3 regions of the Paenibacillus sp. FSL E2-0178 genome follow, and region 1 is predicted to be linked to each of the others. Evidence: riboswitches for the same ligand, from Rfam matches in the RefSeq annotation. Region 1 holds a riboswitch; each other region holds the start of a gene.
The links. Region 1 has a riboswitch for cyclic di-AMP ahead of MHI42_RS20005 (C40 family peptidase). Riboswitches for the same ligand answer to the same signal wherever they lie in the genome.

Region 1 (9,820 bases):
GAGCGACCCCGGGCGCGGATCTGAAGAGATCACAATCTCTCCAGGCCCTGCAGAGGAGAACGCCGAACCTGTCCGCAGTGGACGGAGAACGAAGACGGAGGAAATGAGCCAGCGGCTGGAGAAAGCGATGGAGGACCACCCCTATGCCAACCAGAAGGAGCTTGCCGAGGTGCTCGGAATCAGCCAGGCCAGAGTAAGCCAGTTGAAGCGCAAGCTAAATACTGCCGGCAGAGTGACTCCGTAGCAGCGCATATCCCATCATCTTATACATAAGGCTTGGCCCTCTGCTAACAGAGAGCCAAGCCTTGTTTTTTGATATACATGTTCGTTCAGCTTACTACTCCGACAATGCCGCTTTCAGCTCGTCAGGCGAAGCGGCCCACCACTCTTCATTATGTGCGATCAGCAGTGATTTCAGCGCATTCCGCTCCGTAGACCCAAGTCCCTCCACAATAATCTTCCGTTTCAGGGCTGCATCCAGCTTATTGACATGATCGGCAAGAATCTTCCAGCCCCGGCGGGCTTCGGAATCAATCCACATCTCACAGGCGGTAATTCCGCCGTAGAACTGGCTCTCCGGTGTACGGTCCACAGCAACCCAGACCACCCAGACCTGTCTTCCTTCCGGTACATCCTCACGGTTCACGGAGAATTTAATCCCCTTCTCCACTTTGCTCTTGGCATGCATGGCACCGATATCGATAACGGCGATACCTTGATCAATAATAACAGGCGATACATTACCCAGATCAATGGAGCCTGCCCCGAAGCCTTTATGCTTACTCTTGGCATTCACAATATTCAAGGCAATCTGCTTTTTGCCCTCTGGTTGTACGTTATCCACAAGTGCACATCCTTTCCATTCACTAATTATTTAATTTTAGCTAATAATGCGCCGATTGCAAACATATACATCCCGTAGATGCTTGTCACGGGAGGAATCACAGTATGAAGCCACATTCATTAAGGTATACCCTCATCTTCGCAGCTCTGGCTGTTCTCACCTTGCTTGGAGGCGGAATATGGTTTCTTTCAGGGCACAGCCCTGCCGTATGGACTGCCTCTGCCCCAAAAGAGGCCAAGTCCCCCGCCGTCCTGCCGCAGCAGCAAATTGTGCAGTCCACTCTTCCGGAGATTACTCCGCCTCCGGTGTCGGAGGTTTTAAGCCAGCGTGTGGTGGAATATCACATGGATGTTCAGCTGCTGGCCGATACGGGAACCTTAACTGCTTCCGAAACGGTGACCTGGATCCATCCGGGCAAAAAACCGGTCCAAGAGCTCTATTTTCACCTTTACCCCAATGCATTCGCTTCCGGCGATACAACCTTTATGAAGGAATCCGGAGGAACGCTCCGCGGCGACTCTATGCCTGCGGGCGGATACGGCAGCTTGACGCTGACGGATCTGCGGACCTCCGAGGGGATTTCGCTAATGCAGCGCACCCAGTATGTGCAGCCTGACGACGGCAATGTGAATGACAAGACCCTGCTTAAGGTCCACCTGCCCCAGCCGGTGAACGGTGGTGAGAGCGTAACACTCAAACTCCAGTTTGAGGTCAAGCTGCCGAAAATATTCGCCCGTATGGGAACCGCCGGCAACTTCGTCATGGCCGGCCAGTGGTTCCCCAAGCTCAGCGTCTATGAGCCTGCAGGCACAAGGGGAGTACAGGAGGAAGGCTGGAATCTGCATCAGTACCATGGCACATCTGAGTTCTACAGTGATTTCGGTATTTACAATGTAACCATCTCCGTCCCGTCCGATTACAAGGTTGCCGCCACCGGATTTCCGGTGAAGAACGCGCGGCTGGTACAGGACCGCAAAATCTATCAGTTCTACGCAGATGATGTTCATGACTTCGCCTGGGCGGCATCGCCGGATTTTGTGGTTGCCGAGAAGGCCTTCTCCGCGCCGCAGGTGCCCGGAGTAAAGATCAAGCTCTATCTGGACCCGCTGCATAAGGATCTTCAGGAGCGCTACTTCCAGGCAGCAGAGGCTGCCCTGACCGCCTTCAGCAAATGGTATGGCCCGTATCCTTACTCCACCTTATCCATTGTAGTCCCGCCTGAATCTGGCAATGGGGCCGGGGGGATGGAATATCCGACGCTGATCACTGCCTTCGGTGCTGCCGAGGCATCGCCCGGCACCTCGCTTGAGCGGACCGTGATCCATGAGATCGGTCACCAGTATTTCTATGGCATGGTCGCCAGCAATGAATTCGAGGAGGCGTGGCTGGACGAGAGCTTCACCTCATATGCCGAAGACCGGCTGATGGAGCAGGAATATGGCGTTGCCTCAAGCCTCCCGCTGCAGTCCAGTCTGGTCTCCTCCTCGCAGCCGCTCAATCTGGAGACGTGGAAATACACCGGAGATGATGCCTACACACGTAATGTCTATATCCGGGGCAAGCTGGTGCTCCGTGACATCGAACGGTTAGCAGGAGCCAAGAACATGGATGCCATTCTCGCTGCTTATGCCCGTAAATACCGCTTCAAGCATCCCTCAACCGCTGACTTCCAGAAGATTGTGGAGAAAGTGACCAAGCAATCCTGGCAGACTTATTTTGACCAGTATGTCTACAGCGGCGGAGCCCCTGATTTTGCAGTAGACGACATCAGGCTCACGGCTAAACGGGACGGCGGCAACGGAGCGGGGATTCAATATGATGCTGTAGTTGAGGTAAGCAACAAGGGCAGCCATTATGGGGATGTCCCTGTAAAATTTATTTTCTCGGACGGGTATTCGGTTCAGCAATACTGGAACGGCGAAGGGAAGACAACATCGTTTGAATTATCGTATAAAGCACCTCTGGTCTCCGCCGAGATTGATCCGGGACATTCCATACTGCTGGAGAGCAAGCATCTCAATAATTTCAGAATGGCGGAGCTTGAGCACAATACTCTTTCCCGCTGGACGCTCAGTGCGACGACACTGCTTGAAACCCTGCTCGGAACTCTTGTCTGGTGAGGTGAAGGATTGTGAAAATTTCGATAACCCGCGGTTGGCACAGCATGAAAGAGCAATTTTATATCCTGATTCTGCTATTTATCTACCGGCTGTTCTGGGGCTACTTCATGTACAAATTCATTAAAAGCGCCGTCGTTCCGGTACTGCTGCGCTATCCGGATGCGGATGCCGGCGGCAGTAGCATAGGCAGGCTGCTGTATTATATTGAGGGGCAGGCTGCGCTGCACACGGACCCGGACGTCCGGCAATGGCTATGGCTGCTCCTGGCACTGACTGTGTTGCGGCTGCTGCTCTCCCCCTTTATCCGGGCGGGCCTGCTGCACGAGCTTCACCAGGAACGTGCCGGGGAGCGCGGACTGTTCTTTTTTCCCGGGATGAAGCGTTATGGTCTGCCTGTCCTGCTGTTCAGTCTCGTTGAATGGGCGCTGGCCCTTCTGCCGCTCTATTGGCTGCTGCCGAAGATGTACCGTCTGCTTCTGAACGGCATTCTCGATTATCCGCTGCTGCTGACGCTCGTGCCTTATGTGCTGGGCTGGCTCGTCTACCTCTTCCTTATCCGCAAGCTGCTGCTGTATATGCAGTTCGGTTATACCGCCGGCACGGGCATGTTCACTTCGCTGCTGATCTGTCTGAAGGTGCTTCTGCACTCCATCGGGATATCCGTCATTATAGGCGCAGGAAGTCTGCTGACGCTGATCCTCTGCAGCGCTGCAGCGCTCTTCTGCCCCGGCCTCCCGGCCCTGCTCCTGCGCCAGGCAGCTCCACTGCCGTCCACCCTATTCAGAATGTGGGGCATAGCCGCACAGTATCATCTCTGGTCCAGTAAATCATTCCCACGATAATCGGCCGCCAAAACGGCATACTAAAAGAGTCATCGCCCCTCTGGTGAGGTGCATGACTCTTTTTTGTTTACAGCTGCGACAAGTTAATTTGCAAAACTGTAAATCCTTTGGTACAATGATGCCTGTACTACTAGTAACAAATTTGTAATCTTTCAAATGGAATTAAGCAGCTATGTAACCGAAGCCTTTAACCTTATGTCGATATGTCACTATTCTGGTGCACAAAACGCCGAATTCCCTGCACCGGGGAGTGGGGGAACCATATTTTGGGTGAATTGATCTCGCTTTAGAGGGGTCATAGGGGAACCTTCTACCGAATCCTTAAGCTAACCTCGCAGGCCTTGGAAGGAGTACATCTTTTGAGAAGTCAGAACTTTAAGAAGAAATGCACCGCAGCAGCGCTGGGTCTTGTGATGGTATTCACACTTGGAGCAGGCAGCGCTTTCGCAGATTCCAAAATGGATACTGTGATCTCAAAAACCATTGGAACGTCATATAAAACCGGGGGCACCAGCACCAGCGGCTTTGATTGTTCCGGATTCACCAAATATGTATTCAAGAGTATCGGCCTTACCTTGCCGCGCACCTCTAAGGCACAGTACAGCGTTGGAACAGCCGTATCCAAGAGTAATTTGCGTTCCGGTGATTTGGTATTCTTCAATACCCTGGGCAACGGAGTTTCCCATGTCGGTATTTATGTCGGCAATGGCAAATTCGCACAATCCTCCACTTCGCGTGGTGTAACCATCAGTTCACTGAGTCAGGCATACTGGGCCAACCGCTACGTTGGCGCTAAAAGAGTGATGAGCACAACAGCCTACCAAGCTGTCGCTTACGATTGAACCCTTGAACATTTCCTCGAATATTCGTACCTCTAACAACTAAATGTAACTTATACGAGCCCGGTTTTGATTATTGCCGTAATCATTTCCGGGTTTTTCCTTTTCCTTATTCTACCTTTTACACTCATCTGCAGGCCCTGAAACACCTTTTTATCCCAAATCCAAAGAAAAATCCATCAATAGCTCACCTGCTGCGTAAATATGAGTCTTTCTATGCAGCTATAACTCTAAAAAACGCAAAAAAAATGCATTAATATGTTATAAGTGATTGCCAAGCGCCCTAGTCTTTGCTACAATTATCGCAGTGAGCTTTTAGTAACATTTTTGTAATTATTGAATCGCTTTTAACAAAGGTTTTGTCATGTATTGAATAACAGCTAATCCTAATCAACAGTCGTGCCGAGTTCCCTAAAGATTTAGGGAAACGGGGGAACCAACTTTGGGTGAATTGACCTCCTATTCTAAGAGGGGTCATAGGGGACCTTCAACCGAACCCTTAAGCTAACCTCGTAGGCATTTGGAAGGGGTATTTACTTTTGAAGAAGAAGCTAGCAGCCGCAGTACTAAGCTTTTCCATCATCTTCACCATTGGAGCAGGAAGCGCTTTCGCGGATTCCAAAATGGATAAAGTTATCGACAAAGCCATCGGGACCAAATACGTATCCGGCGGTGTATCCACGAACGGTTTTGATTGCTCCGGATTTACAATGTATGTTTTTGATAAGATCGGCATTAACCTGCCTCACCAATCCGGTTCCCAATATCAGATGGGCACTGCTGTATCCCGTGATGAGATGAGACCGGGCGATCTTGTATTCTTCAATACAAGCGGCAAAGGCATTTCCCATGTCGGTATTTATGTTGGTGACGGTGAGTTCGCACATGCTTCTTCCTCGCGTGGTGTAACCATCAGTTCGCTGAGTGACAGCTACTACGTCAACCGCTACGTTGGCGCCAAACGGATTATGAGTACAGATGCTTACAAGACTGTGGCTGCGGATTCCGAAGACAATGACGATGTGCAATAATTTGTCCTAATATAAGCGCTTTTCCAGGATTTTTGCCGAAATCTTGGAGAAGGGCTTATTTTTTTGTCTATAAAATTACTTACCCCGCTCTTTATTTGTAAAACACCAATTTCGCTCTTTCATAAAATATTTTTTGGCGTTTGTCAAGTTCCGGTCTTTCTGCAAGGTTTTTGCGTCGAATCCGGCTCGTTTTGTATATAATATTTATAGAATGAAGTAATGTTCCATTGAAAGGAGGCCTCCGCTTATGATAAGTTCTCCGGTAACTTTTTATGTTGTTCCTATGGAGTCGCGGCATGCTGCTGAGATCTGTGAGTGGAACTATAGGCCCCCGTATAATATTTACGGCTGGATGCCCTGGGAGCAGATGCAGGCGCTCGGTGTTGAATTCGGTGATCCGCAGCTGCGCAGCGAGCAATACGTTTCCGTTGTGAATGGACAGGGAATCCTGTGCGGCTTCGCCCAGCTGTTCCCTATGGAGGGTGTAGTCCGGCTTGGGATCGGCATGCGGCCCGATCTGTGCGGTCATGGCATGGGACATCTGTTCATGAAGGCCATCGTTCAGGCGGCTCTGCAGCGTTATCCGGAACGGGAGATCGATTTGGAGGTACTGACCTGGAATCAGCGGGCCATCCGTGCTTACCAGAAATGCGGATTTACCATAACGGATACTTATGAACGCAGAACCCCAACTGGCGATAAACCATTTTATTGTATGGTCTATGAGAAATAGCATTCCACTTCTGTATGTTTGCAAATTTTCCAGGAGTTTCGTTCATTTTTTTGACACAAATACTATGATAACGCTTCACCATCCGGTATAATGAAGGAAGCAGCTTACATGGAGGGACGGATGCAGATGCAGAAATGGATCATGAGCGGTTTGTTTTTTGCCGCCTGTGCCTTTGCCGTGGTCTTAATGTTTACCCTGCCCGGCAAAGCCGAGGTGGCTGAAGAGAACAAACCTACAATGCCTGAGGTTGTGCTGGACGCAGCCGGCGCCGAGGCCCTGGTGAAAGCCAACTGCATCACCTGCCACGGGGATCAGCTTCAGGGCGGTGTAGGGCCGAACCTGCAGCAGGAGGGCGCACAGCATGACGCGGCGCAGATTTACAGCATTGTGACCAAAGGCCGCGGGCAGATGCCTTCCTTCAAAGACAAACTAGCCCCTGAGGAAATTGCGAATGTCGCGTTATGGCTGGCCGAGAAGAAATAATAACATGCCCAAAGCAAAATGCCCGCTGCAAAGGATACCCTGGTATCCCTGCACGGGCTTTTTTATGGATCAGGCGGTACTGTCATTTCCATAAGGATCCTGTCCTCTAACGGTTTTTCTCAAAAGCCTCGTTAATTTCATTGGCCTGGCGTATATCCAGCTTCTCCACGTCTGCAGGCAGACGCAGGATAACGGTCTTGTAATCAATGGTGATATGCGGGTGATGGTCGAACGCTTCCGAGATCGCAGCAACATCATCCACAAAAGCAATCCCCTTCATATATTCATTGAACATATATTTGCGCACCATAATATCCTCTTCCAGTTTCCAGCCTTCCAGCTTGCCGATCTGCTCCCGCAGTTCTTCCTCTGTAAATGGCAATTTGTTTCCTCCCTTGCTTAATTAGCTGTATCACAGCAGTCCTGTCTTTCAAATAAAACATCCCTCAGCTTCTTAAAGTCCAAGGGATGTGCCGGGCCAAAGATTTTTTTCGATTTAATGTATTCTTAAATCCCGGCGAATAGTACTTCTCATCCCAATTTTAACATGGGCTGATGCCTGGGACAAACTCCGCTCCGCAGCTGCCTCCAGGCTACACCAGAACGACCGATGCCAAATCCTCGTCTCCGAGCAGAATATTGATGCGGTGCGTTTCTTTATCGTACATTACAACGCCGCTTCCGACCTTAATCACCGGCTCATTGCCCAGTGCGTAGAACAGATCCTCCGCAAGCGCCTCCCAGACCTCCAGCTTCGACTCCTCCGGCAGGTTCTCCCACTCCTCAGGCTCCATTTCGAAAAAAATATACCCGTCGGAAATCCGTCCGACTGCGCCTGTCAGTTCAACCAGAATTTCACTGTAATCTCTGCCATGCTTAACTCCCACATCAATCACTCCGTTTTCTTCGCTGATGAATAATAACTTACCTTATCCATTATAGCCGAAAAAATCACTTCACAAAAAAGGGAATGCTGTCGATAAATAAGAATATACGTGATTTGGTTACGTGCAGAGTGTCCTCCCGCGGTTCAAGGATGATAAACGCGGTATAGTCGGATCACTTCTTAATTCTCATGGACGAGGTGCATAAATGGAAATTTCAACAATACTAGGACTGGTTTTTGGTCTGATCGCAGTAGTCTGGGGGATGGTACTCAAGCATGCTCCGCTTGAAAGCTTGAACAACCCCGCAGCCTATGTAATTATCTTTCTTGGTACGGCCGCCTCAATCTTCATGGCCTTTCCCATGTCGGAAGTCAAGAATTTCCCTAAGCTGCTGAAGATCCTATTTGTGAAGAAAAAGATGGTCGGCAAGCCCGAACTGATTACAATGTTCATGGAATGGGCATCCATCACCCGCCGTGAAGGACTGCTTGCACTGGAATCCAATGTCGATGAAATCGAAGATAATTTCCTCAGAAACGGTATGCGGATGATTATCGACGGCAATGATCAGGAATTTGTCCGCGATGTATTAATGGAAGATATTCACGCTACAGAAGATAGACATAAAGCCGGCGCCTTAATCTTCTCCCAAGCCGGGATGTACGCACCTACACTGGGGGTACTCGGGGCTGTTATCGGGCTGATTGCCGCCTTGGGGGATATGAGTAACATGGACGTCCTGGCCCACGCGATTGCCGGAGCCTTCATTGCTACTCTCTTGGGGATATTCACCGGTTACGTAATGTGGCACCCAATGGCCAATAAGTTAAAACGAATTTCCAAACGCGAGATTGAAGTCCGCCTGATGATGGTAGAAGGTCTGTTGTCCATCCAGTCCGGGGTCTCCACCATTGCTATCAATCAGAAGCTTTCCGTCTTCCTTACTCCGTCCGAACGGGCCAAGCTAAGTGAGAAGGAGGGCGCCTCGAATGAGCAAAAAGACTAGGCATGAGGAGCACGAAGAGCATGCCGATGAATCCTGGCTGCTGCCCTATTCCGATCTGATGACCCTGCTGGTTGCTCTATTCCTGGTTATGTATGCCATGAGTGCTACGGACGCCCAGAAATTTGAGCAAATGGCCCAAGCGTTCAATTCAGCGCTCAGCGGCGGCGGCGGCGTACTGGAATTCCGCTCGGATTCACCCACGAGTACTCAACTTGACCAAGGCAATAAGGATAAGATGAATAGTGTTTTAGATAAAAACACAGGCACCGCCGAGATCTCCAAACTTCGTGCCAAAGAACAGGAGGATCTGGAGAAGCTTAAGGAGCAATTCGATCAGTACATCAAGAATAACGGAATGACTGATCTGCTCAGTACGAAGCTGAATCAGTCCCAGTTAATGATTACGATCAGCGACAACGCCTTATTTGCTTCGGGACAGGCTATGGTCAAGGATGACTCCCGCCAGCTGGCCAAGTCAATCTCGACGATGCTGCAGCAGTTTCCCGATTATGATATATTAGTGCAGGGACATACGGATAATATTCCTATCTCCAATAGCAGCTACTCGTCCAACTGGGATCTTAGTGTGGCCCGAGCCCTTCAATTCATGAAAATCCTGCTGCTTAACCCCAATCTGGACCCGGTCAAGTTCAGTCCGATCGGATATGGGGAATATCATCCCATCGCTGAGAATACGACTGCCGCCGGACGCGCCAAGAACCGTCGTGTAGAAGTCTCCGTTCTCCGCAAATACAAAGATGCAACAACAGAAACAACTGATGTTGCCGCTCCCGGTAAATAATACGAATATATTATAGCTTATCAAGTAGTAAGAGCTGTTCCCGGGCCATTATTCGGCCTTCAGGAACAGCTCTTTGTTTGATTGCTTATTATTTAAAGTTTATTGAAGCTCATAGTTGAGCATAGCTCCAAGCTCCTGCTTCTCCTGCTGTGACAGCTCACGCCATTCCCCGGTCTGCAGAGCGCCCAGCCGGATATTCATTACCCGGATGCGCTGCAGACGCCGCACTTCAT
Region 2 (9,820 bases), 3.9 Mb from region 1:
CTACGAAAGCGAACTGGAGAGAGATATCCAGCTTGGCACAGACACAGGCGTAACCAACACGCCATCACTGTATGTCAATGGAGTCAAGGTGAATGAACCTTTTAATATGGAGGAAATTGATGCTCAAATCCAGGTAGCTGCGGAAGCTGTGGCTGCACAATGAATAAATTCTCTGCATTCTGCCGCCGGAATTGTCTCTACTTGGCCTGGTTCGTCTCGGTTGTTGCTGTAGCAGGCAGTCTGTATCTCAGTGAAGTGCTGAAATATGAGCCCTGCAAGCTATGCTGGTTTCAGCGGATATTTATGTACCCGCAGCTGATTTTGCTCGGAATCGCCACTTACCGGGGGGATAAGCGCATTATCCCTTATGTTCTTCCCTTAAGTTTGATTGGCGGAAGCATTTCGATCTATCATTACGCGGAGCAGAAAATTCCGGCACTCAGCAAGGTGCTTCCATGTACAATTGGTGTGCCGTGTAACACGGATTATCTGAATTATTTCGGATTCATCACCATCCCGCTGCTGGCACTCATTGCGTTCGCATTAATCACAATTCTGCTATGGACAGGGCGTAAAGAGGATGCAGGTGAGTAAGAAGCCGTCAGGCAGAATGAAGAGTAACTATTTCCCTTAAATTGAGTGTAAATTATTAAGCAGAAATGCTGTAAAATCACGCGATAAAGGGATAATGAAAGAGAATGAAAGAGCAAGACATACCGGATCATGGATTTGGTTGTTTTGGTTGTTTTTCATTCTTTTTTCATTTGTTTCAACGCTTTACGGAAGAGGCATTGTAGATTATTATTAGTCCTTGTGAGAAGTTGAATATGCGCTGAATTTTCCGGAAGGAAAAACGGGGGAACCAAACTTGGCCGAGTGCCAACGGGGTGAATCGGAAGCGGGTCAGCAGACTCGAAAACCGTAGGGCTACCACAGCCCGAATCCGCCAGCTAACCTCGTAAGCAATAGTGGGATAATGACCATGCACTCAAGGCATGCGGATCATTTCCGTATGCTTATTTTTGTGCCTGCATTTATGAAATCCACTTATGAAAACAGCGCGCGGTACTGCCGTTTCAACTTAACAAAGAGAGGAACTGTTACTACAATGGTAAGCAAGGTAAAACGACTATTGATCGGGCGTCCGATGAAGTCGAACGAACTCGATCATGAAAAGTTATCCAAGGTGAAAGCACTGGCTGTCCTGTCTTCTGATGCGCTCTCGTCTGTAGCCTACGGAACAGAACAAATCCTAATCGTACTTGTGGCCGCAGGTTTCACAGCTATCTGGTACTCATTGCCAATTGCATTAGCCGTATTGGGCCTGCTGGCCATCTTAATCCTGTCTTATCGGCAGACCATTTTTGCTTATCCGCAGGGCGGGGGCGCCTACATTGTTGCCAAAACCAATCTAGGGGTTCATACCGGATTGCTTGCCGGTGGCTCTTTGCTGGTCGATTATATTCTAACGGTGGCGGTAAGCGCCTCGGCGGGAACGGATGCGATCACTTCAGCGTTCCCGGGTCTTCATAATCATAGTGTACTCATAGCGGTTACTGTCATTCTGCTCTTAACGATTGTCAATCTGCGGGGTGTTACTGAATCAGCTTCCTTCATAGCCATTCCGGTATATCTGTTCGTCGTCTCCATCTTTGTACTGATTATCGCCGGAGTCTTCAAGTATGCAACCGGCGGTGCTCATGCCCAGGTTCCTGAGATCGGCTCAGCGGTATCGAACGTAAGTATGTTCCTTCTGCTTAAGGCCTTCAGCTCCGGCTGTTCGGCACTGACCGGGGTAGAAGCGGTCTCCAATGCGATCCCTAACTTCAAAGCACCGGCTGAGAAAAATGCGGCTAAAACGCTGATGCTGATGGGTCTGATTCTCGGGGCTATGTTCACGGGGATTACGCTTCTGGCTTATTGGTACGGCATCATGCCGGATGAGAAAGCGACGGTTGTGTCGCAGATTACCGAGTCTACCTTTGGCCGCGGCGGTTTGTACTTCTTCATCCAAGGTATCACTGCAGTAATCTTGTTCCTGGCGGCGAATACAGCGTATTCGGCCTTCCCGCTGCTGGCTTTCATGTTCGCCAAGGACAAATATTTACCCCATGCCTTCATGGTGCGCGGAGACCGGCTGGGATTCTCCAACGGCATTATTTTCCTCGGCGTAATGTCGGCTGTGCTTGTAGCTGCTTTTCACGGAAATACCGAAGGGTTGATTCCATTATACGCCGTTGGGGTATTCATTCCGTTTACCCTTTCACAGCTTGGCATGATGGTCCAGTGGTACAGAACTAAGCCTAAGGGCTGGCAGAGCAAATTCGCTGTGAATACAGTAGGCATGCTCACAACCTTAACCATAACACTCATCTTCATTATTACTAAATTCTCGAGTGTATGGATGGCCTTCATCTTCCTGCCGCTTGTAATCATCGTGTTCCACCGGATTCACCGCCATTATATGAATATTGCCGATCAGCTGCGCATTTGTCCGGCGACGGATAAACCTTGTATTAAAGGAAGTACAGTAGTGGTTCCCGTTGCCGGTGTTACCCGTGCGGTGCTGCATTCGATCAGCTATGCGAAGTCATTGACTGAGAATGTAGTGGCTGTATATGTCGGATTCGATGAAGAAGAGATTCACAAAATGGAACAGAAGTGGGAAGAGTGGAACCCTGGGGTGCGCCTGATTGTACTCCGCTCGCGTTACCGCAGCATCATCCGCCCGCTGGTGAAATTCATCGATACGGTGGAGTGGAAAACCGCTTCTACAGACCATATTACTGTACTCATTCCGCAATTTGTTACGAAGCATTGGTGGCAGGCGATTCTGCATAATCAGACCAGCTTGTTCATCCGTTCTTATCTGATGAATCAGAAGGATATCGTTATAGCAACTGTACCGTATCATTTGCACAAATAGACATACCCTTTATATGTAAAACGGCTGTTTCCGCAGGTTGCGGGAACAGCCGTTTTTTGTTAAGCGCAGGGTGAGTGTACATGGAACCAGATAATTTAGTTGACAGAGAGAATGAGAATCAATATCATCAGTTTATGTGAGGCGAAGGCCGCAATCACCTTTGACCAATAATGAATGTATATACAGGAGGGGTAATTAATGTTTTCGTTCAACCTGCAAAGATCAACAAGCATGAAGCTGGCTATGGCCGGACTCATGACCACGACGTTGTTATTATCCGCATGCGGAAATAACAATGCAGCCAATAACGGGGCTGCGGCAACTACGGCACCTGCAGCAACTGCAGAAGCCACTACTGCACCGGCAGAAACAACAGCTCCAGCGGTAGAGCAAACAGTAACGGATGCCATGGGACATAAAGTCACTGTCCCTGCGAACCCGCAGCGTGTGCTTGCTTCTTATCTGGAAGACTATCTGGTCGCACTTGGCGTGACTCCGGTTGCCCAATGGTCCGTGACAAACGGCACTCAGGATTACCTTGCAGCTGAGCTTAAGGACATTCCAACCATCAGCTATGACCTTCCACTCGAAGCTGTAACCAGCTTCGCACCGGACTTCACTATTGTACAATCGGAAGGTACTGTCCAGAACGGTCTGTATGACCAGCTGAACAAAATTGCACCAACGTATGTACTCGGCGACGAAGTCAGCAAGGACTGGCGCAAATCGCTGCTCAAGATCGGCGAGCTGTTGAACAAAACGCCTGAAGCTGAAGCAGCAATTACAGCGTACGATCAAAAAGCTGCTGATGCAAAAGCCAAAATCTCTGCTGCCATCGGCGATGAGTCCGTTGCCATTCTCTGGCTGGTCTCCAAGAGCTTCTTCATTGTAGACGAAACCCGCAGCAGCGGAGCGGTATTGTATGGAGATCTTGGACTGAAGCTTCCGAATCTGGTTACCGAAATTCCTGCTGAGTCCAGAGCAACGTGGAATCCGATTTCACTTGAGAAATTGTCTGAGCTGACTGCAGATCATATCATCCTTGTGAACAGTGACGGGGCGGATGCTGCTGAAGTTACGGATGGCGCGATCTGGAAGGGGATTCCGGCTGTTAAGGCGGGGAATGTTCATGAGTTTGGCAGAGCAACCAGCTGGCTGTACAGCGGTCCTATAGCTAACTCCAAAACAATTGATGATGCTCTGAGCAGTCTTGTAAAATAAGCAGCGTTCAAAATGCCGGTGATCAGCCTTTGCCGGTAGCGAGTGTGCAGGTCCTTGTATCCCCGGATACGATGATCTGCACCTTTTTTTAAATGGAGCGATAGATGAGGGCGTTCAGTATAGATTACGCGTTATCTGCTTGTACAATATTCATATATTTGCGATAATGAGAATGATAATCAATTAGAAGCAAGTAATAAGCAAGTAATAATCCTGTTAAGGAGACGGCTTATGGTTTCATCCACACGTTCTAACCTCAATCCTTCTAAGGCCGCAGAGGATAAACCCATCAAGTCGCGGCCGGTAGCTGCAGCTACGATCCTGCTGCTCGGAATAGCCGCCATCATCTTCGGGCTGATGCTGTCTGTATCGGTAGGAGCGGCAGATATCCGGCTGGCTACTGTATGGGAAGCTGTCTTCCGCTTCAATCCGGAGCTGGGACAGCATCAGGTCATCCGGGAGCTGCGGATCCCCCGGGCTTTGGCTGGAGCGCTGGTGGGTGCATGTTTTGCTGTCGCCGGCGCGATCATGCAGGGGATGACCCGGAATCCGCTGGCGGATTCGGGGCTGCTGGGACTCAACGCCGGAGCTGGTGTCGGCCTGGCATTGGCTTTCGCCTTTGCGCCTTCGCTGTCTTTCATGTATATCATGATCTACTGCTTCATTGGAGCGGCTGTGGCATCGCTCTTAGTCTTCGGCATCGGTTCGCTGTCCCATAGCGGGCTGACACCGCTACGCCTGACCTTAGCGGGTGCGGCGGTCAGTGCCATGCTGCTGGCGGTCAGCCAAGGCATCGCCATTCTGTATCACCTCTCCCAGGATATTGCGTTCTGGATGGCAGGCGGGATTGGCGGAGCGAACTGGACACAGCTCAAGATTATGTCCCCCTGGGTTGCAGGTGCGCTTATCGGGTCGCTGGTGCTCTCGCGTTCCATCACGCTGTTAAGCCTGGGAAGGGATGTTGCCGCAGGACTGGGGCAGCGCACACGGCTGGTACAGACCGCAGGGATGATCATTGTGGTCATTCTTGCCGGAGCGGCGGTCTCGACGGTGGGGCCGATTGCTTTTGTCGGATTAATGATTCCGCATATTACCCGTTATCTGGTGGGGGTGGATTACCGCTGGATCATTCCTTGCTCGGCAGTACTCGGGAGCGTGCTGATCCTCTTTGCCGATATTGCTGCGAGAATGATTAATGCGCCTTATGAAACACCGATAGGTGCCCTGATTGCAGTATTCGGCGTACCGTTCTTCATCTATCTGGCCAGCAAGCGCAAGGGGGAGCTGTAATGAACAGGACCATGTCTGTACCCTCAGTGAAATCGCGCCGCACCAGAGAAGCCGGTATTCTAACGCTGCTTGCTGCACTTATCATCATTATTTTTATTGTCAGTATGAATACCGGCTTCATGCGCTTATCACCACTTGATGTTCTACATACTCTGCTCGGTGAAGGAACCAAACAGCAGAAGCTGATTCTGTTTGATTTCCGGCTGCCGCGTATAGTGATCTCACTGCTCATCGGGGCGGGTTTCGCAGTATCCGGATCTATTCTGCAAGGCTTGTCGCGCAATGCTCTTGCTGAACCCTCTACCTTAGGGATCAACGCCGGAGCGGGATTCGCAGTGCTGATCTTCATTTCATTTGTCCCGGCAACCACAGCGGGGCCCATCTTTGTTCTTCCGCTGCTGGCGCTGGCAGGTGCAGCGCTTACGGCCACGCTGATCTATTTTCTCTCCTACCGGAGAGCCGACGGACTCTCGCCGACACGGCTGATCCTGATCGGAATTGCCGTAGGTGCCGGCATTTACGCTTTTCAGCTGATCCTGTCGTTAAGACTGGACCCGCAGAATTATCAGTTCGTAGCCATCTGGCTGGCCGGCAAAATCTGGGGCGGAGACTGGCGCTTTGTGCTGGCATTGCTCCCCTGGATATTGATTCTGCTGCCGTTCGCGTTCTACAAAGCCCGGGTGCTTAACGTACTGAACCTGGGGGATGAAACCTCCAAGGGACTTGGGCTGCCGCTGGAGCGGGAACGTCTGCTGCTCTTGGCTGCTGCTGTGGCTCTCGCAGGCGCCTGCGTCTCGGTCAGCGGAGGCATCGGCTTTGTCGGACTGATTGCACCGCATCTTGCCCGCAGACTTGTGGGCCCGCGTCATCAGATCATGCTGCCTGCAGCCGCTCTGATAGGCGCGCTGCTGCTGCTCACCGCAGACACCATCGGGCGCTGGATTCTGCAGCCTACAGAGATACCTACAGGTATCGTGGTGGCGATCATCGGAGCCCCGTACTTTTTATATCTTTTGGCAAAATCTAAGGCTTAACATAGGCATTCATAGGCGAATTATCATGAAAAATTAAAATTCTAAGGAGTGAGTATCATGTCGGAACGTTTGAATACAGAACAGCTGAGTATCGGATACGCAGAGGCGATGATTGTAAAGGGGCTGAACCTGTCACTTCCGACAGGGAAGATTACAGCGCTGGTTGGAGCGAACGGCTCAGGTAAATCGACCATTCTGAAGACGATGGCACGCATCATGAAGCCGAAGAGCGGCAGCGTCATGCTCGACGGCAAATCCATTCATAACCTGTCCACCAAAGAGGTGGCCAAGCAGCTGGCGATTCTGCCGCAGAATCCTACTGCGCCTGACGGTCTGACTGTATCCGAGCTTGTGGGTTACGGCCGCTACCCGCATCAGAAGGGCTTCGGCACCATGACGCCAGAAGACCGCAGCATCATTGCTAATGCAATCGAAGTTACCGGTATGACGGAGTTCCATGACCGTCCGATTGACCGGCTCTCCGGCGGACAGCGTCAGCGGGCCTGGATTGCCATGGCTTTGGCGCAGCAGACAGATATTCTGTTCCTTGACGAACCGACGACATTCCTGGATATGGCCCATCAGCTGGAGGTGCTGCAGCTGCTGCAGAAGCTGAATGAAGAAGAAGGCCGGACGATTATCATGGTGGTACATGATCTGAACCATGCATCCCGTTATGCACAGCATATGGTAGCGATCAAATCCGGCAATGTGATCAGTGAAGGGGCGCCGGTTGATGTAATGACACCGGTAGTTCTGCGCGAGGTATTCGGCATTGAAGCCGATATTGTGCCTGATCCGCGTACCGGAGTGCCGCTGTGCCTTCCTTACGAGCTGGCTGCATACAAGGCAGCTGGACTATAAGCGCGAGCTGGACAGGCTAGTGGAGCGGAGAGGGGCAGCGCAATGAACGAACTATTGATTAAGGAATTCACCACCAAGTTTGACCTGCATCCTGCGGTACCGGAGGGAGCTCTGCACTCCTTCGCTGCGGCTGAACTGGTGCATGAGCAGGGGATGAAGGCATTTGTAGACACTTATGGGCCGTTAATGAAAGCACTGGACGATAAAGCGGTTGCTGCATATTTCGGCGGCTATCTGTCCAATCTGGCGCTTGCTGTCCAGTATTCAGTCACAGGATTCTCCTTCGTTCCTGAGTTCAGCCTAGCGAATCTGGGGATTCATCTCATTCCGGCAGACGGATATTGCCGGATTGCCTTCTCCCTTCACGCGTGGAAGACTGAGCAGGCTCCTGAGGAACAGCAGAGCAGGGACGCGTGGCGAAATGATGTGTTTGCCCGCTTTTATCAAGAGACTGCCGGGCCGCTGGTACGCTGTATTTCACAGGTGAGCGGTTTATCACTTGGTGAGATATGGGGACAGATGCCGTCCAAATTCAATTATTATGTGGAGTCCTTTGCAGCCGGAATTACCGATCCTGCAGTGCTTAAGCGGATTGAAGCAGATTACAGCTATCTGAAAGATGAACTGCCTGCTGAAGTATTCCAGATGCCCCGGAATCCGTTTCATGTGAAGGTACGGAGAATTGAATCGCTCGTTGACCAGGAGCAGACTGTACAGATGCGCAACCGCTGCTGTATGTATTACCGGACAGAAGGCGGCCGTCTATGTTATACCTGCCCCCGGATGAAAGAAGAGGAACGTGCAGCAAGAAGGGAAGAATTCCGTTCAGAGCGTGCTGCGGCCGGGAGTTAGGTTATAAAAGGGAATGATGAAACATAATAATGCTGTATGCAGCTTCCAAACAGGCTCCTGTCATTGACAAGGGAGCCTGTTCGTTGTTAAAGTTGTGGTTGCCGCGATGCACAGTTGAGGCAGGCAGATGATCACGGTCATCATTTTCATAGAGTTAGGAGCATGAAGTATGAATATCGACAACATATATAAGGACCTGCAGCAGCTGGTCACAGCAGGCTCGCTGAAGCGCCACGAGAGTCTTAAGCATCTGGTGTATACCCGGATGGGCGGGGAAGCGGATATTTGGGCTGCTCCGGCAACCTACGATGAAATTCAGAGAATATCTACATATGCGCATGATCATGATATTCCGCTTACTGTACTCGGAAACGGCTCGAATGTCATCATCCGGGACGGGGGCATCCGCGGTATTGTGCTTCAGACCTCCGACATGACGGAAATGGGCATCCGGGACGGACTGCTCTACGCGCAGTGCGGGGCGAAGATTATTGATGCTTCAAGGTATGCGCTGGAGCAGGAGCTGACGGGTCTGGAGTTCGCCTGCGGCATTCCCGGAACGGTAGGCGGGGCGCTGTATATGAATGCCGGAGCTTACGGCGGTGAGGTTAAGGACGTGCTGCAAAGTGCACTTGTGATCGACAAGGACGGACAGCTTATTACTATGCAGGGTGACCAGCTTCAGTGGGGATACCGCAAAAGTATCTTTGCCAGCGGAGAGTATATTGTGCTGGAGGCCAGATTTGCGCTTCAGCCGGGTGATCCTGCTGCGATCAAGTCCTCCATGGATGAGCTGACCTATCTCCGCGAATCCAAACAGCCGCTGGAATATCCTTCCTGCGGCAGTGTGTTCAAGCGGCCGCCGGGCCGCTATGCCGGCCAGCTGATTCAGGAGAGCGGCCTGCAGGGAACCCGCATCGGCGGAGCGGAGGTATCGCGCAAGCATGCCGGATTCATCGTCAATGCGGATAATGCGACAGCCAGTGACTACATCGGACTGATTCAGCATGTGCGTTCAACGGTGAAGGATAAATTCGATGTCGAGCTGGAGACGGAAGTTGAGATTCTCGGGGAAGAAGCATAAATCAGCTAATAAATTCTTGTATCTGAATCAATAGACGTGTGTAAGGCCATGGGTGTGTTTCACCCATGGCCTGTATGTGTCTCAAGTAGAGGGGAAATAAACATGACGCGCACAACTTTCCTGTAATACTAGATCATTCAGCTTAAGGCTAAGGAATATTTCGCTCTGTCCGTCTCCAGCTCGACATTATCCTCAGCTACTGTATTCAGCTTCAGCCCGCTGACCGCGATCTCATAATTAGGCTGCGGAAGCGGCACAAGCTCACCGTCTGCATTGAGTGTATTTCCCGTTCCCCGCAGAATCAGTGCACTGCCCAGGTATTCATCAAGGACATCCTCAGCATTGCGGTAGTCTACGGTGTCCAGATTAAAGTGAACTGTATCCAGATCATCCAGCTCCTGCTTCTTGATCACCAGGGTTGGATGCTCCTGCGCCTCCAGCCAATCGATAAGCTTCTGTACGTTTTGTTCCATATAGGATCCCATCCTTTGGTTAGTAAGAGATTGATAATTCTAAGTTACCCTTTTCCGGGCAAATGAATCCATCGTA
Region 3 (9,820 bases), 4.2 Mb from region 1:
ATCTGCTGGTTGCTCCGGCAGTGATCATCCTGACCGTATTTTATCTCTATCCGATTCTGTACAACATTTATTTGAGCTTCTTCACCTGGAATATGCGCGGGCCGATGAAGTTCGCCGGACTTAGCAACTATGCAGAGCTGTTCAGCGGCCAGGATTTCCTCCATACCCTGCTCAATACGCTGCTGTACATGGTCATGGACGTTGGGCTGGTGATGGTGCTGGCGATGGGGCTGGCGCTCTTTTTACAGAAAAACACGCCCCTGAACCGCTTCATCCAGACGCTGAGCTTCACGCCCAACATTATCTCGCTCGTATCCGTGTCGCTAATCTGGATGTGGCTGATGAACACGGATACGGGGCTGTTCAATTATCTGCTGTCTGTGCTGGGAGCAGCGCCGGTGGGCTGGCTGACCGATAAGGATGTGGCGCTGTTCTCGCTGGTACTGGTCTCGGTCTGGAAATCTGTCGGGTTCAATGCACTGATCATTTGCTCCGCCTTGGGCTCTATTCCGGGGTATCTCTATGAGGCTGCGGCTCTGGACAATGCGTCCAAGCGATCCGTTTTCTTTCAAATTACGCTGAAGATGATCTCACCGACCTTGTTCTTCCTGATCCTGATGAATATCATCGGGTCCTTCCAGGTGTTCGAGACGATCAATATCATGACACAGGGTGGTCCATCCAACGCAACGAACACGTTGATCTTCAGCATTTATAAGCAGAGCTTCGAATATTACCGGGTCGGCTACGCCTCCGCAATGGCGGTCGTGCTGATGGGTATCGTGGGGCTGATTACGATTTTCTACTTCAAAGCACTGAATAAACGGGTTCATTACCGCTAAAAGGGGGTGAAACAATGAGAGTTTGGCTTCGGCTGCCGGGTGCAGGACTGCGGATCATTGTATCTGTTCTGCTGATCGTGATCTTCCTGATGCCGTTCTATTGGATGATCCTCACCGCGTTCAAGACGCTGGGCGAGGTGCTCCGGATGCCGCCGAAATTCTGGGTGGATTCGCTGCAATGGCAGAATTTCCGGGATGCTTTTACGAGGATTAACTTTCTGCATTATACCCGCAATTCCCTGATCATTACGCTCGGGACGATGCTCGGCCAGCTGGTCGTTGTTGTGCCGGCAGCCTATGCATTCGCAAGATATCAATTCAAGGGTAAAAATGCGCTGTTCGGCATCGTGCTCGCCACCATGATGATTCCGGGCCAGCTGATCTTCCTGCCGATCTTCGTGATGTTTGCGAAGTCCGGGCTGCTGAACACTTATGTATCGCTCATCGTGCCCTTCATTGCCAGCGGTACAGCCATCTTCATGCTGCGGCAGACCTTCATGCAGGTGCCGGATTCCCAGCTGGAGGCAGCCCGTCTGGATAATGCCAGTGAGTTCAAAATCATCTATACGATCATGATGCCTGCCGCTGTGCCCACCTTGTCCACACTCGCGCTGCTGACGTTCATCGGGACGTGGAACAGTTACTTTTTCCCGCTCGTATGGACCACAACGGATGCTGTCCGGACCTTGCCGCTTGGAATTCAGAAGCTTCAGGATGTGGAGGGGCTCAGCCCGCAGATCGTGATGGCCGGGAATATGATGCTGATCGTGCCGATTCTGCTGGTCTTCCTGATTGCACGCAAACAGATTATCAAAGCGTTCACCTACATGGGAGTGAAGTAGCGGGAATACCCTGCGGCCTTGCATGTTGAATACCAAATACAGCAGTTCACGGAGGAGAAACGAATAATGAAGGTATGGGGAAAAAGAGTAGCTCCGCTGCTCGCCACTGTTGCATTGACCGCCGTTCTTGCAGGCTGTGCCACCACCGAAGCCGAATCCAGTGTAGCGGCCTATGAGAAAGGGGATTCCGTCCTCGAGCTGAATTTCTGGACTTCTGCCGTGGAGGATGTGAACCAGAATCTGGTGGACCAGTTCAACGAGACGAAGGGAGCCGAGCTGAATATCCATGTGAATGCTGAATATCAGGGCGATTACTGGGAAATGCAGCAGAAGATCAACGCCGCAGCCATAGCGGGTACGCTGCCGAATGTTTTTATTGATGAAGTGGCGATGACTAAGGGCTTTGCCGACAGTGACATTATTACCAATCTGGAACCGTTCATGGAAACAGACAAATTCGATACCTCGGATTTCAAAATCGGCGACCTCGGCAACCTGTATCTGGGCGAGGATCTGTATGCCTTTCCGCATATGCGGAGTGTTCCCGTAATGTATGTAAACAAGACGCTCGCCGCTAAAGAGGGACTGGATCCGAACGGTCCGGCGACCTTTGCCGAACTGGAGGCCTATCTGCAGACCGCTTATGATGCTACCGGCCAGCCGCCGATGTACCTGTTCAACTATGACTTCTGGGTGATGGAGGCGCTGTTGCATTCGTACTCGGATACCAATGTGGTCAATGAGGATGAGACAAAATCCAACATCAACAGCGAAGGTGCAGTAAAGCTGATCACCTTCATTGAAGATCTGGAATCCAAGGGTCTGATCAAAGTGCTCGGGGTCACAGACAAGGATGCTTACTATGCCTCCATTGCCAATCCGGCCACTGCGCTGATCTTCTCCAGTGTCGGCGGCTACAAAACGTTCGCCGGCATGGCCGCGGAGAGTGGAATTGATCTCGGCGTATCCATGATTCCTGCCGGAGATGACGGAAAACGAGGCGTCCCGGTCGGCGGATCGAATACGTATCTGGCGAATACGGGAACGGATAATGAGAAGGCGGCCGCTTTCGAATTCATGAAATGGCTGTCGGATACCGAGCAGGCAGCGTATGCTTCTGCTAATACCGGATATCTACCGACCCGTCTTACTTCCCTGGACACAGACTTGATGAAAGAGACCATAGCTGCTTTCCCTGGCTACAAGGTCGCTTCCGATGAGCTGGAATTCAGCAAAATGCGTCCGATGACCGGCACCTACCATGAGATTGAAGATCTGATGGGTACGCGTATCAACGATATCTGGCTGGAGAACCTGCCAATACAGGCAAGCCTGGACAATCTCGCCAAAGAGGTGGATGACATCCTGAACCGCTGATTATAGATGATGTTTAAAGCAAGCAGAGCAGTGAATCTCCGGTAACGGGAGAATCGCTGCTCTGCTTTTTGGGTTCACTGCGGCCGGTTTCTGCGCGTGTTGGGCAAATTCACCTAAGCTATTCATTCTTAGACGAATATGGGCTATACTGAAGTTTCTGTTAATCTATATCCGCAAAAATATATGTAATCGCTGAGTTCCGTAATGGAAGCGGGGAAACCAAGTTTTCTGGGGTGAATCTCGAGAAATCGAGTAGGGCTACTCTTCAAGCCCGAATCCGGCAGCTAACCCCGTAAGCGACATGAGAGGATGCACAGGTAATGCCGTATATTGACGTCAATGGAACTACCCTCTATTACGAGGTGTCGGGCAGTGGTCTGCCCATTGTTTTTATTCATGATTATTCGACTTCACATCATCTGTTCGAGCCTCAGGCGGAGTATTTCAGCAAGCGGGCGAAAGTGATCCTGTTTGACTTAAGAGGGAATGGGCAATCCGGTAAAATGGATGTAGAGATTAGCCGGATTGTAGACACGCAGTGTGAAGATCTGAAGGGATTGTTGGATGGACTGTCCGTAGAACGGGCCGTCATCGTAGCTTGTTCCAGCGGTGCTGTGCTTGCCCAGAAATTCGCCTATCTGAATCCTGAACGGGTAATTAATCTGGTGTTGGTGGACAATTACATCCTAGGAGATTGTACGTCCAAAGGCAGCAAAGTGCTGGAGCTCTTTCAAATCTGCGCATGGGTCGCCCATTATCTTCCGGCTGAAATGTTCATCCGTTCTTTGCGCATTACATATAACAAATGGCTGTCTGCGTATCATATTCTGAGAAGAGAGCTTGTCCATGAACGGACAACAGAATTGATTAAACAGCGTCTGGCACTAAGACATACGGACAGCTACGGGTTTGCACTAAGGCTGCAGGTTCCCGTTCTTTGTGTATCAGGCAATCAGAATGAGCGGGTTCTGGAGCAGGTGAGACAAACAGCGGCCAAATATCCGCTCGCCACGCTGGCAATACTGGAAGATGCCATGTATCCCAGCCATTTATGTCAGCCGCAGCACTTCAACCGGCTATTGCTTGATTACCTGAAAGACCAGCAATGCTTCCAGCGGAAAATTTATTAACGGCACCTGTAGAAAATCTTTGACAAGTATAACAGGTACCGTTATAATAAATTCAACAGGTACCGTTACATTGATTAACAGGTACCGTGAATATATCCCGGGGAGGATTAATAATGAATATGAATGCTGAATTGTTCGACAAGCTTGCCAAGCTGCAATGGCTGTTGCAGAGACAACACCTGAAGAACCACGCTGCTGTGGGTCCCATGGCTGATACGTCACGCGGGCAAGGCCGGATCATGGCGTTTCTGCGGATGAAGGACGGAATCAGCACGAAGGATTTATCCTATATGCTGGACATCCGTGTATCCTCGCTCAATGAATTGCTTGCCAAACTGGAGAAGGCCGAGTATATCACCCGCAGACCTTCAGAGACAGACAAACGTATCATGCTGATCTATCTCACGCCCAAAGGGCAAGCGGAAGAAGGCCAGGAGGTTGAGGGCGGCAGTATATTTTCAGTCCTGTCTCCAGAAGAACAGGCAGCCTTCGGGGAATACCTGGTCCGCGTCATTACAGCGCTAGAGGATGAGCTTGGAACAGATGCAGATCGTGACGTAATGGCCATGTGGATGGAAGCCGCTAAGGAGCGCATCGGGACAGAGGAATTCGACAAGCTGATGGCTATGCGCGGACAAATGAGCAGAATGTGGGGAAATATGGATGACGGACGCTTTAGCGGAAGATTCCCCGGATTTGGCAGGGAAGGTCATGGCGGCGGCATGAACGGCTTCGGCTGGCCTTCCAGAGATGGTAGAGACGGCTCGAAGGACAACTCAGACCATCCGGAAGATAAGTAAGCAGAACATTTACTATAAGAAGTATTGGCGCTGTCTTTCCGCAAGAGCAGGGCAGAGGCAGCGCAATACCTTTTCAGCGTAAATAATGAATTTGAATTACGGTTACGTCCATTCCCGCATACCAAGCCCGCAATGTCCTTGTTACGGGTTTGTTTGCTGCGGCGTAAAGTTCGTAATCAATTATTAGTTAGAATTCTAACCAAATTGCAAACAAACATAACTTAAGAAAGTGGTGAACCACATGGATACAGAAAACCTCCATTACTTTGAAAAAGCACCGGTCGCAAAAGCTGTAGCACACTTCGCAGTACCCATGATGCTTGGAACGTCAATGAGTGTCATCTATTCCATTTTAAACGCCTTTTTCATAGGCACCCTTAATAATACTGCCATGTTAACTGCACTTGCCTTAACCTTACCGTTATTCGCGGTCATTATGGCGCTGGGTAACCTGATTGGAGTCGGCAGCAGTGCCTTCATTTCCCGTCTGTTGGGAGAGAAAAATACGGCTGATGTTAAGCATGTATCTGCATTCGCCTTTTACAGCAGCCTGGTTCTCGGTCTTATCGCGATGGCCGTCGGCCTGCCGCTCATTAATTCTATCGTACATGGCCTGGGGGCAACGCCTGACTCCTTCGGATTTACCAAGGACTACGTTACCATTATGCTTATTGGCTCACCCTTCGTCGTATTGTTCTTCACACTGGAGAATATTGTGCGCTCGGAGGGAGCCGCAATTACATCTATGATTGGTATGCTGCTTAGTGTGGCCGTGAATATAATTCTCGATGCGCTGGTCATCTTCGTCTTCCACTGGGATGTAATCGGTGTTGCGTCTGCCACGGTCATTTCTAACATAGTTGCGAGTGCTTATTACGCCTATCATATAGGATTTAAGAGTCAATTCTTAACGGTCTCACTGAAACAATTCAAGGCTACCAAGGTCATTCTGGGCAATGTATTCAAAATCGGAGTTCCCGTCTTTGTGATGAGTCTCTTCATGGGTGCCATGTCACTCATCTTTAACCGTTATCTGGTCGAATATGGGGAGCAGGCTATTGCGGGCTTCGGAATTTCCTCACGACTGCTGCAATTCCCCGAGTTAATCCTGATGGGATTAAGCGAGGGCGTCGTGCCGCTTATTGCCTTCTCTTTTACAGCTAACCGGTTGCGCATGAAGCATACTATTCAATTTACGATTAAAACCATACTGGCACTAGCTGTCGTGTTCGGCGTTATTGTCTACCTGATCTCTGACCACTTAATCGGGCTGTTCACGAATGACCCGCAATTGATAGAAATGGGCAGCTACATCCTGCATGTGACCTTCTTATCCCTGTTCATTACAGGAATGACGACGCTATTTACGGGGATCTTCCAGGCAACTGCGCAGGGAACTGCAGCTTTTATTATGTCAGTGATTCAAGGCGCCACTCTGATCCCTGTGCTCTACATTGCCAACCGTATGAACGGATTCCATGGGGTGGTCTGGTCGCTGGTCATTTCCGATGTCGTGGCGTTCCTGGTCGGGGCCATCATGCTGTATGTTCTGCGGAACAAATTGCAGCCGGACTTGGTAAGTTTAGCACAGTAGGATCTGGATTCCGAGCTTGATAAGACAGCCAAGGATAGATACTCTAGAGGGAGCCGCAAATATACCGAAGTCTTCAATGAAGGAGCGAGATTCATGAATGTGGTGGAAAAAGTGCCTTCCATAGCAGCTGGTTATCGTCATACGGTCCTGCTTAGGCCGGATGGGGCGGTAATGGCAGTGGGCGACAATAAATATGGTCAATGTGACGTAAGCGGCTGGCAGGATATGGTGGCAATTGCTGCAGCTAATGCCCATACGGGGAATTCACATACCCTCGGACTCAGATTAGACGGTACGGTGGCCGCTGTGGGCTGGAATAAGCATAATCAATGTGAGGTAAGCGGCTGGCACGGTATCGTGGCGGTTGCTGCGGGTTGGCGCCGTTCAGTTGGCATTCAATCGGATGGCACGGTAGTGGCCGTGGGCCGGAATAATGAAGGTCAATGCGATGTACACAGCTGGCGTGACATTATAGCGGTTGCAGCTGGCGACTGGCATACCGCCGGACTTCAACGGGACGGCACGGTCACAATTACGGGGAATAACCGGTATGGCCAATCCAATGTTAGCAGCTGGCGCAATATAGTGGCGGTTGCGGCAGGGTATCTCCATACCGCCGGTCTTAGAGCAGATGGCACGGTAGTTGCTTCAGGCCGGAATCACGAAGGCCAATGTAACGTAAACACCTGGCAGGACATAGTGGCGATAGCAGCCGGCAGTCATCACACCATCGGGCTGAAAGCAGACGGTACGCTGGAAGCTCAAGGGTGGAATAAACACGGCGAATGCAATATAAGTGACTGGCGCGGTATCGTGGCGGTTGCGGCAGGCTGTGCTCACAGTGTCGGGCTTAAGTCGGATGGCACAGTGGTGGCGACAGGTGATGATACATATGGTCAATGCGAGGTAAGCAGTTGGCCTTTCGGACAGCTGGAGGGCTATTGAGAGCAGGATGAATATGAATAAATCATTCGAATAAGGGCATTGTAATCAATGGAAAAGTTGATAAAAGATGATCGTAAATCGCGGCATTTTGAATTCCCCGGGAGGTTAAGACAATGACAAATCAGGATCCGCAGGAGCTTCTTCGTCTAAAGCACGAGCAAGATGAGCACAAAAAGCAGTTCACCAATTTTGCCCGGAGTGTCAGCGCCCATGGCGAGGCAGAAGCCGGCCAGGAATTTAGTGTTGACCGTGTGCCTGACGATCAGAACCGTATGAAATCTGTAGAGAACAAACGGGATTAATCTTAAAAAGTTAAATGAAGCCGGTCCCTTTCGGGACCGGCTTACTTATTATTTGCTTTGCAGATAATAATCAATGATCACCTTGGCGGTTTCCCGGGCATGCTCCGCAGGCTTGGGATCGGTCTGCAGCATGGCTGCAGTAATCGCGCCTTCCACTAACAGAGACAGACCGCTGGATAAGGCTTCGCGATTCACAGACGGACATTCATTAAGAACAGAATCGATGTATTTTTTCATAAAAGCTTTGTAATTACGGGCTGCTTCATAGTAAGGATGGGAGTGATCCATGAATTCCGCTGCCGTCTTAATATAGACGCAGCCATTAAATTCCGGCTCCCCGAACCATTCTCCAAGCATATCGAATACAGCTAATAATTTGTCCCTGGGTGTTTTTGCGCTCTTGTTGACTGAGTCTTCGAACCGTTTTCTCCATTCGTAATCGTACTTCATGAGATAAGCAAGGACAAGCTCGTCCTTGGAACGGAAATGATTGTAGAGCGTCATTTTGGCTATGTTCGATTCAGAAACAACCTGGTCTACACCGGTAGCCCGGATTCCCTGTTTATTAAATAAGTCGGAGGCGACAGTTAGGATATGTTCTTTTTTACTTTTATTAGCCACAGGATTCCCTCCGGTTCACAGTATTTCAAAAGTATACAGATCAGTCTATCTATTATAAATGGCCCACGGTTACTACGCAAATGATAAATCTAAAAAAATAACTTGAAACTATACAGACCTGTATGTATGCTATTGAGTATCGGAACAGGTAAGCTGGTTACCGGTAATAATGAGGAGGTTGGCTCAATGACTATACAATACAGCTATGCACAAGTTGAAGGTTTGAATATTTTTTACCGCGAGGCAGGGAGCAGGGAGAAGCCTACACTTCTTCTGCTGCATGGATTTCCTTCTTCATCGCACATGTACAGAAACCTTATTCGTGAACTCGAAGTCGATTACCATATCGTAGCTCCGGACTATCCCGGTTTCGGGAACAGCGATCAGCCGTCAACTTCAGAATTCACGTATACCTTCGACAATCTGGCCTTGCTGATCAATGCATTCGTTGAACAATTGAACCTGAACCAATATATCCTGTATGTTCATGATTATGGTGCTCCGGTAGGCTTCCGTTTGGCCCATATGCATCCGGAACGCGTTCAAGCCATTATTTCACAGAACGGAAATGCTTATGAAGAGGGAATCGGAGAGTCATGGGCACCGATGCGTGCCTTTTGGAATGATCCAGGGAATCCGGCCAGTCTTGAAGGTATGCTCAATCTACTGACACCGGAACTGACGAAGTTTCAGTATGTGAATGGAACCCGTAATCCTGAGGCCATAAGCCCTGATAACTGGAATATGGACCAAATTGCCCTGGATCGTCCGGGGAATCAAGACATTCAACTCGCGCTCTCATACGATTATCAGAATAATTTGAAACAATATCCGGTCTGGCAGGAATACTTCCGGAGCTCTCAGCCGCCTTTACTCGCTGCGTGGGGTAAAAACGACTTTTTCTTTGGACCGGAGGGAGCCTTAGCCTTTCAAAAGGATTTAAAAGATGTGGAGGTTCATTTGTTAGATACAGGGCATTTCCCGCTCGAAGAAGATCTGGAACTCAGTGTGAGCCTCATCCGCAGTTTTCTTACGAAACGAAACGTGTAGCACAATCATTTTAAAATATAGACTAACAGCTGTCTGGTCCCCAAGCGGGAGCATATGGCTGTTTTTGCGTGTACGGAAATGCAGGGAGCAGTACTTTACCGTTTTTAAATTAGCAGGGGTGTATGAATTATCCAGCATCGGCCAAAATAAGGGTTACGATCAGAGGGGGTGTTTGTATTGTGGAAGAGCATAACGGGTTACATTCCCGGCTGGAGTGTGTGCATGCAGGCACTTATTATTTTTATTGTTCCTGTTATTTTGACAAGATGCATGCTGTTGCTTCGCGCTAAGGAAGGCAAGGCCAGTACCCGGGGAAG

Region 2: it holds a riboswitch for cyclic di-AMP, as region 1 does, so the genes downstream of both, MHI42_RS00925 (APC family permease) here and MHI42_RS20005 (C40 family peptidase) in region 1, are expected to answer to the same signal.
Region 3: it holds a riboswitch for cyclic di-AMP, as region 1 does, so the genes downstream of both, MHI42_RS01810 (alpha/beta hydrolase) here and MHI42_RS20005 (C40 family peptidase) in region 1, are expected to answer to the same signal.

Annotation. Positions count from the first base shown of each region.
Region 1 is NZ_CP151953.1:4,624,034-4,633,853, forward strand. Features, by position in the region: gene MHI42_RS19985 (AbrB/MazE/SpoVT family DNA-binding domain-containing protein) at 1-244, shown strand, start outside; gene MHI42_RS19990 (YwhD family protein) at 338-844, opposite strand; gene MHI42_RS19995 (M1 family metallopeptidase) at 949-2,964, shown strand; gene MHI42_RS20000 (hypothetical protein) at 3,009-3,806, shown strand; cyclic di-AMP (ydaO/yuaA leader) riboswitch at 4,024-4,162, shown strand; gene MHI42_RS20005 (C40 family peptidase) at 4,220-4,648, shown strand; cyclic di-AMP (ydaO/yuaA leader) riboswitch at 5,036-5,179, shown strand; gene MHI42_RS20010 (C40 family peptidase) at 5,185-5,676, shown strand; gene MHI42_RS20015 (GNAT family protein) at 5,924-6,409, shown strand; gene MHI42_RS20020 (cytochrome c) at 6,536-6,892, shown strand; gene MHI42_RS20025 (4a-hydroxytetrahydrobiopterin dehydratase) at 6,999-7,274, opposite strand; gene MHI42_RS20030 (hypothetical protein) at 7,486-7,779, opposite strand; gene motA (flagellar motor stator protein MotA) at 7,985-8,785, shown strand; gene motB (flagellar motor protein MotB) at 8,769-9,587, shown strand; gene rluF (23S rRNA pseudouridine(2604) synthase RluF) at 9,687-9,820, opposite strand, start outside.
Region 2 is NZ_CP151953.1:187,856-197,675, forward strand. Features, by position in the region: gene MHI42_RS00915 (DsbA family protein) at 1-163, shown strand, start outside; gene MHI42_RS00920 (disulfide oxidoreductase) at 160-594, shown strand; cyclic di-AMP (ydaO/yuaA leader) riboswitch at 821-980, shown strand; gene MHI42_RS00925 (APC family permease) at 1,109-2,926, shown strand; gene MHI42_RS00930 (iron-hydroxamate ABC transporter substrate-binding protein) at 3,125-4,147, shown strand; gene MHI42_RS00935 (iron ABC transporter permease) at 4,379-5,437, shown strand; gene MHI42_RS00940 (iron ABC transporter permease) at 5,437-6,471, shown strand; gene MHI42_RS00945 (ABC transporter ATP-binding protein) at 6,529-7,335, shown strand; gene MHI42_RS00950 ((2Fe-2S)-binding protein) at 7,378-8,187, shown strand; gene murB (UDP-N-acetylmuramate dehydrogenase) at 8,357-9,271, shown strand; gene MHI42_RS00960 (hypothetical protein) at 9,409-9,744, opposite strand.
Region 3 is NZ_CP151953.1:431,770-441,589, reverse strand. Features, by position in the region: gene MHI42_RS01825 (sugar ABC transporter permease) at 1-842, shown strand, start outside; gene MHI42_RS01820 (carbohydrate ABC transporter permease) at 857-1,684, shown strand; gene MHI42_RS01815 (ABC transporter substrate-binding protein) at 1,751-3,061, shown strand; cyclic di-AMP (ydaO/yuaA leader) riboswitch at 3,242-3,374, shown strand; gene MHI42_RS01810 (alpha/beta hydrolase) at 3,382-4,191, shown strand; gene MHI42_RS01805 (MarR family transcriptional regulator) at 4,305-4,991, shown strand; gene MHI42_RS01800 (MATE family efflux transporter) at 5,233-6,585, shown strand; gene MHI42_RS01795 (chromosome condensation regulator) at 6,679-7,530, shown strand; gene MHI42_RS01790 (hypothetical protein) at 7,644-7,832, shown strand; gene MHI42_RS01785 (TetR/AcrR family transcriptional regulator) at 7,881-8,453, opposite strand; gene MHI42_RS01780 (alpha/beta hydrolase) at 8,640-9,503, shown strand; gene MHI42_RS01775 (spore germination protein) at 9,681-9,820, shown strand, end outside.